2 regions of the Thermus brockianus genome follow, and region 2 is predicted to be linked to the other one. Evidence: riboswitches for the same ligand, from Rfam matches in the RefSeq annotation. Region 2 holds a riboswitch; the other holds the start of a gene.
The links. A riboswitch is a leader RNA that binds a small molecule or an ion and turns the genes downstream of it on or off. The one in region 2 is predicted to bind thiamine pyrophosphate.
Positions count from the first base shown of each region.

Region 1: it holds a riboswitch for thiamine pyrophosphate, as region 2 does, so the genes downstream of both, A0O31_RS02940 (thiamine ABC transporter substrate-binding protein) here and thiE (thiamine phosphate synthase) in region 2, are expected to answer to the same signal.

Region 1 covers NZ_CP016312.1:579,635-583,018, reverse strand. The annotation lists gene A0O31_RS02945 (ABC transporter permease) at 1-548, opposite strand, end outside; gene A0O31_RS02940 (thiamine ABC transporter substrate-binding protein) at 552-1,586, opposite strand; TPP riboswitch at 1,606-1,699, opposite strand; gene A0O31_RS02935 (alpha/beta fold hydrolase) at 1,705-2,553, opposite strand; gene A0O31_RS02930 (hypothetical protein) at 2,523-2,762, opposite strand; gene A0O31_RS02925 (fuculose-1-phosphate aldolase) at 2,759-3,337, opposite strand.
Region 2 covers NZ_CP016312.1:1,647,827-1,651,210, forward strand. The annotation lists gene A0O31_RS08890 (nitrite/sulfite reductase) at 1-1,059, opposite strand, end outside; TPP riboswitch at 1,190-1,299, shown strand; gene thiE (thiamine phosphate synthase) at 1,370-1,990, shown strand; gene thiS (sulfur carrier protein ThiS) at 1,977-2,171, shown strand; gene A0O31_RS08905 (thiazole synthase) at 2,182-2,964, shown strand; gene A0O31_RS08910 (NAD(P)/FAD-dependent oxidoreductase) at 2,961-3,384, shown strand, end outside.

The sequences.
Region 1 (3,384 bases), 970 kb from region 2:
AGGAAGACGAGAAGCCCCGCTCCCCCCAGGGCGGGGAGGAGGAGGGGAAGCCCCACCCGCAGGAAGGCGCGGAACGGGGTAGCCCCCAGGGTCCTCGCCGCCGCCAGGGGCCCCTCGAGGCCCAAGGCCACCGGGAGGAGGACCCTTAGGGCGAGCCCCAGGTTGTAGAAGACGGCCGCCAGGAGGAGGAGGGCGAAGGTGCCGTAAAGGTCCACCCCCAAGACCCCCCGGGGGCCCAGAAGGGCCAAAAACCCCAGGGCCACCACCGGGGTAGGGAGGACGAAGGGCAGGGTGGAAAGGGAAAGGTAAAAGGCCCTTAGGGGAAATCGCCGCCGGAAGAGGAAGGCCAAGGGAAGGGCGAGGGTAAGGGTGAGGAGGGCCGAGGTCAGGCCGTACCCCAGGCTAAAGCGGTAGCGTTCCCAGTAGTAGGGGTTGGTCCAGGCGCTCCAGAACCCTTCCCCTAGGCCCAAAAGGAGGATCCGGAAGAGGGGGTAGAAGAGGGCGAAGCCGAGGAAAAGGAGGACCAACCCCCCGGCGAGCCGCGCCATCCCCTAGCGCCGCCCCCGGCGCACCGCCTCCGGGCTTTGCCCCTGGAGGACCACCTTGGTCCACTCCTCAATCCAGCGCTCCCGGTTCTCCGCCATGCGCTTGGGGTCAAGCCGGACGCTTCCCAAGGGTTCCGGGGCGAAGCGGAAGACCTCGGGGAGCTTGGCGTCCCGGCGGGCGGGGTACATCCACATCTCCGTGGGGATGTTCTCCTGCACGGGGCGGGAGAGGAGCCAGTCCACGAGCCTCCTCGCCCCTTCCAGGTTCTTGGTGCCCTTTAGGATGCCCACGAACTCCACCTGGAAGAAGGCAAGCTCGGGGAAGAGGTTCCCCGTGGGGGGCTCTTGGTACTTGCCCTCGGAGTAGTAGACCTCGGCGGCGGGGCTGGTGGTGTAGGAGACCACGAGGGGCCTATCCCCCTTGTACAGGGTGAAGTGGGTGTAGTAGGCCTCGCTCCAGCCCTTGGCCACCCGCACCCCGCCGTCCCTAAGCCTGGCCCAGAAGTCCAGGTAGCCGTCCTCGCCGAAACGGGCCACGGTGGCCATGAGGAAGGCGAGGCCGGGGGAGCTGGTGGCGGGGTTTTGCACGACGAGGAGCCGGGCGTACTCGGGCCGCGCCAGGTCCTCGGGCGCCTTGGGCAGGGGCCTATTCTGGAAGTAGGCCTTATCGTAGTTCAGGCTTACCCAACCGTAGTCCACGGGGAGGGCCCGGAAGGTGGGGTCCAGGAGCAGGGTGGCCTTGAGGCTTTGGATCGCCGGGCTCCGGTAGGGGAGGAGGATGTCCGCCTCCAACGCCCGGGAAAGGAAGGTGTTGTCAAAGCCGTAGAGCACGTCGGCGATGGGGGCGTTCTTGGTGAGGATGGCCCGGTTCAGGGTCTCCCCGGCATCCCCCGCCTTGAGGATGCGGAGCTTGAGGCCCGTTTCCCGCTCAAACTGGGCGATGAGGCCCTTGTCCAGGGAGAAGCTTTGGTGGGTGAGGAGCGTGACCTCTTGGGCCAGGCCGAAGGCCAAAAGGAAAAGGAGCGCCAAGGCTTTCCGCATAAAACCCCTCCTTGTCACCGGGAGGGGCCCGTCACCTTCCCTACGCCGGCATTACCCGGATCAGGTTCCAAGGGTATCTCTCAGCCCCTTTTGGGGCACCCCCGGTGACGCCCTCAGTCTACCACCCTTGGGGGGTGAGGACCTGGGTGAGGGCGCTGCGGAAGGCCTCGCCGAAGGCCTCGGGGGCGTCAATCCAGGGGTAGTGCCCGGCCTCCGGCACCACGCGGATGGGTGCCCGAAGGCGCTCCGCCACCTCCTCGGCGTAGGGGTAGCTGGTGCCGTCCCGCTCCCCCACCACCACCGCCAAGGCCTTGGAGGAGGGGGTGAGGTAGGGGGTGTAGTCCAGGCGCCAAAGCCCGTTTTGCAGGAAGGCCAGGGCCGGGGTGTCGGGGCCTAGGATCCCCGAGCCCTCCGCCAGCCACTCGTACTCCAGGCGCCCCCTTGGGCTTGGGAACATGAGCCGGTCAAAGAGGAGCTTGGGCTCGGCCTTAGCCAAGGCGGCCTTGAGGTTTTCCTCGGGGTCTTCCCCTGGGGTCAGGCCCGCTGCCTCCGCCAGGCGGGCGGCAAGCCAGGGAAAGCTCACCCAAGGCCCGAGGAGCACGGCCCCTTCCGCCTCGGGGTAGCGGCGGAGGATCTCCAGGGCCACCACCGCCCCGAAGCCGTGGGCCAGGAGGCCAAACCGCTCTATCCCCAGGGCCTCGGCCAGGGCCAGGGTGTCCTCCACCAAGGCGTCCACGGTGAAAAGCCTGGGGTCTTGGGGAAGCTCCAGGCTCCGCCCCGAGCCCCGCTGGTCAAAGTAGACCACGCGGAAGCCCTCCAGGTAGTCCTGGAGCCCTTCCCGGAGGACGTAGGCGTTGCCCCCGGGCCCCCCGTGGAGGACCAGAAGGGCGGGGGCGTGGGGATCCCCCACGTCCTCCACGTAAAGCTCCGCCTCCCCTACGGGGATGTAGCCGATTTCTTCCCGCATCCCCTATAGACTACCCCATCCTCCAGGGTAAAGGCCCAGACCCGAACCCCCGGGAGGCCTTCCGCCAGGGCCCTGGCCTCCTCCGAGGCCCCGAAGACCTCCAGGAGGAAGACCCCTTCCCCCGCGAGGAGCCAGCAGGGGTGGGGAAGCTTGTGGGCCAGGGCCTCCAAGGCCTTCCGATCCTTGCCCTCCACGAAAAGCACCCTCATCCCTTTCCCCAAAGCCGGTGGTAGAGGAGGACCTCGGCGCTCTCCTCCAGGGTGGTGAGGAGGCTATAGGCCTCCAGAAGGGCCTCCTCCGGCTTTTCCTTCGTCCCTTTGGCGAAGGCCCCATGCCCTCTGAGGAGGCAGACGGGGTGGTGCCGCAGGGCCTCCGCCACCGCCAGGGCCGCCTCTTCCGTGGCGGAGGTGGTCTTGGGGGAGAGGACGGGGACCTCTTTGAGGTAGATCTGGCCCTCGAGGTCCAGGGGCACAAGTTTTTCCAAGCTCAGGGAAAGGGCCACCGCCACCCGAGGGTGGGCGTGGGCCAGGGCCATGGCGTCCGTGCGCCGGTAGACCTCCCGGTGGATGATGCTCTCCACGCTGGCCCCCGGGGGGAAGGGGCCCTCCAGGGGCACCTCCAGGAGGTCCTCCGGGGTGAGCCGCGCCTTCTGTACCCCGCTTTTGGTGATGAGAAAGCCCTCCTTAGTGCGGGCGGAAAAGTTGCCGGCGGTGGCGGAGATGAGGCGCTGGGCGAAAAGGTCCTCCCCCACCTGGCGGAAGGCGGTGTAGAGCCTAGCCAGCATGGCCCCATTATGCGGGAAAAGGCGGCGGGGAAGCCCCGCCGCCCCAT
Region 2 (3,384 bases):
GTAGGTCTCGGCGATTTCCGCCAGGGCCCTGAGCCCTTCGGGGGTGATGTCCCCCAAGGGGAGGCGCACGGTGACGGTGTAGAAGCCTTCCTGCTTCTGCTTGAAGAGGTTGGTTCGCCGCCAGGCGTCAAAGCCGGGAGCGAAGGAGAAGGGCTTTCGGGGCGGGTTGGGGAGGCGAGGGGGCGGGTAGTCCTCGGGCGGGGCCCAGGCCTCGAGGTCGGCCCCGCTTGCCGTGAGCTTCACCACCCGCCTTTCTTCCCGCACCGCCTCCCGGAAGGCGGCGATGCCCCACTTCTTCACCAGGAACTTGAGCCGGGCCTGGGTCAGGACCTTGCGGTTGCCATAGCGGTCAAAGAGGCGGATGATGGCGAGCATGGTGGGGAGGAGGTCCTCCTCGGGGGTAAAGGCTTCCAGGAGCTCGGCGCTCATGGGGGCGGCGCCCAGCCCCCCACCCACGTAGATGCGGAAGCCCCGCTTGCCCCCCTCCACCGCCGCCACCACCCCGATGTCGTGGATGGGGGTGCGGGCATGGTCCGTGGCGCACCCTTCAAAGGCCACCTTGAACTTCCGGGGCAGGTTCTGCCCCACGGGGTGGCGGAGGAAGTAGCGGTAGGCCCTTTCCGCATAGGGGGTGACGTCAAAGGGCTCCTCGGGGGAGACCCCGGCGTAGGGGCAACAGGTGATGGCCCGGATGGAGTGGCCGCAGGCCTCGCGGGTGGTGAGGCCCACGGCGTTCACCGCCCGGAGGACCTTGGGCACGTCCCGCCGGTGCACGTGGTGGAGCTGCACCGCCTGGCGGGTGGTCACGTGGGCCAGGCGGTTTTCCGTATAAGCCTCGGCCACGTCCGCCAGGACCCGGAGGCCCTCTGGGGTAATGCGGCCCACGGGGAGCTTGATGCGGATCATGTGGTGCTCAGGGCGTCCCCGAATCCCGTAGATCCCGTTCTTGAGCCGGTAGACCCGGAAGTCCTCGGGGTCTTCCTCCCCGGCCTCGAGGCGGGCGATCATCGCCTCCAGGTACCGGATTTCCGCTTCCACCACCTCGGAAAGCCCTGCCATCTTCCCCTCCTTCCCCTCCCAGAGGGAGGGTTGCCGGGCATGGTATACCATTGAGCTCATGAATGTCAAGGGTATAAGGCCCTTTGTGTCCCCCTTTCCATTCCCTAGGCCCTTTCGTGGTAAAGTGGCCCTTGCAGGCTAGGGGTGCCCTAATAGAGGGGCTGAGAGCTGGGTCTTTCCCAGCAACCCTTGGAACCTGATCCGGGTAATGCCGGCGGAGGGAAGCCTATGCGGAGGATCCCCAATCCCCAAAACCCAAATGCCCCTTGGGCCGCGTGGGCCTTGGCCGCTGGCTTGAGGGGGTGAAAGGTTGTTTGGAAGGCTCTACTTGGTGGTGACCCCAAGGCCTGGCTGGACGTGGGAAGAGGTGCTTTCCCGTACCGAGCGGGCCCTTGGGGGTGGGGTGGAGGTGTTGCAGCTTAGGGCCAAGGACTGGGAGGCCAGGCCCATCCTGGAGTTGGGCGAAAGGATGCTGGCCTTGGCCCGGCGCTACGGGGTTCCCTTCTTCCTCAACGACCGCCCGGACCTCGCCGCCCTCTTGGGGGCCGATGGGGTGCACCTCGGGCAGGGGGACCTGACGCCCCTGGAGGCCAGGCGCTTTTTCCAGGGCCTCGTGGGCCGTTCCACCCACGCCCCCGATCAGGCCCTACGGGCCTTGGAGGAAGGGGCGGACTACCTTTCCGTGGGGCCCGTGTGGGAAACCCCCACCAAGCCCGGGCGCAAGGCGGCGGGGCTCGGCTACGTCCGCTTTGCAGCGGAGAACCTGGGGGAGAGGCCCTGGTTCGCCATCGGGGGCATCAACCTGGAAAACCTGGCGGCGGTCCTCGAGGCGGGCGCCCGGCGCATCGTGGTGGTGCGGGCCATCCTGGACGCCGAAGACCCCGAGAAGGCAGCCCGGGCCTTTAGGGAGAGGCTTTATGGTGTGGCTTAACGGCGAGCCCAAGCCCTTGGAGGGGAAGACCCTTAAGGAGGTGCTGGAGGCCTTGGGGGTGGAGCCGGAGCGGGTGGCCGTCCTCCTCAACGGGGAGGCCTACTCCGGCAGGGAGCTTCCGCCCCACGTCCTCCAGGAGGGGGACGAGGTGGAGGTGGTGGCCCTGATGCAAGGGGGGTAAAGGAGGATAGATGGACGCTTGGCAGGTGGGACCCATAACCCTCACGAGCCGCCTCATTTTGGGCTCGGGGAAGTTCCAGGACTTCGCGGTGATGCGGGAGGCCATAGAGGCGGCGCGGGCGGAGGTGGTGACGGTTTCCGTGCGCCGGGTGGAGGTGGGGGCCCCGGGGCATGTGGGGCTTCTGGAGGCCCTAGAGGGGGTGCGCCTCCTCCCCAACACCGCCGGGGCGCGCACGGCGGAGGAGGCGGTGCGGCTTGCCCGGCTCGGCCGGCTCCTTACAGGGGAGAACTGGGTGAAGCTGGAGGTCATCCCCGACCCCGCTTACCTCCTCCCCGATCCCCTGGAGACGCTAAAGGCGGCGGAGATGCTTCTCCAGGAGGGCTTCGTCGTCCTGCCCTACATGGGGCCGGACTTGGTTCTGGCCAAAAGGCTCGCCGCCCTGGGCACGGCCACGGTGATGCCCCTGGCCGCCCCTATCGGCTCGGGATGGGGGGTGAAGACGCGGGCCCTTCTGGAGCTCTTCGCCCGGGAACGCCCAGGCCTCCCGCCCGTGGTGGTGGACGCCGGGCTCGGCCTTCCCTCCCACGCGGCGGAGGTGATGGAGCTGGGCCTGGACGCCGTCTTAGTGAACACCGCCATCGCCGAGGCCAAGGACCCGCCCGCCATGGCCGAGGCCTTCCGCCTGGCGGTGGAGGCGGGGAGGAAGGCCTACCTGGCGGGGCCCATGCGGCCTAGGGAGGGGGCGAGCCCCTCTAGCCCCACGGAAGGGGTGCCCTTGGGGAGGCCAGGGTGAGGGCCGAGGTGGCCGTGGTGGGGGCGGGGATCATCGGGGCCCTGGCCGCCCACGAGCTCGCCAAGCGGGGCCTCGAGGTTCTCCTCCTGGATGCGGAGAAGCCCGGCGCCGCCACCCTGGCGAGCGCCGGGATGCTCGCCCCTTACCCCGAGGGGCTTTCGGGGGAGCTTCTGGAGGCGGGGCTTTTCGCCCTGGACTACTACCCGGAACTTTTGGCGGAGCTTGGGGAAAAGGGCTTCCCGGTGGAGGCGGGCTTCGCCGGCACCTTCGTGGCCGCCTTGAGCCCCGGGGAGAAGGAGGCCTGGGAGGCGGAAGACCCCCCGCCCTACCCGGTCCGGGGGGCCTTGGGCGCCCGGGCCTTCCCTGGGGGGTATGTCCACCCAAGGGCCCTTAGGGAGGCCCTTTTGGCCTCGCTTCGGG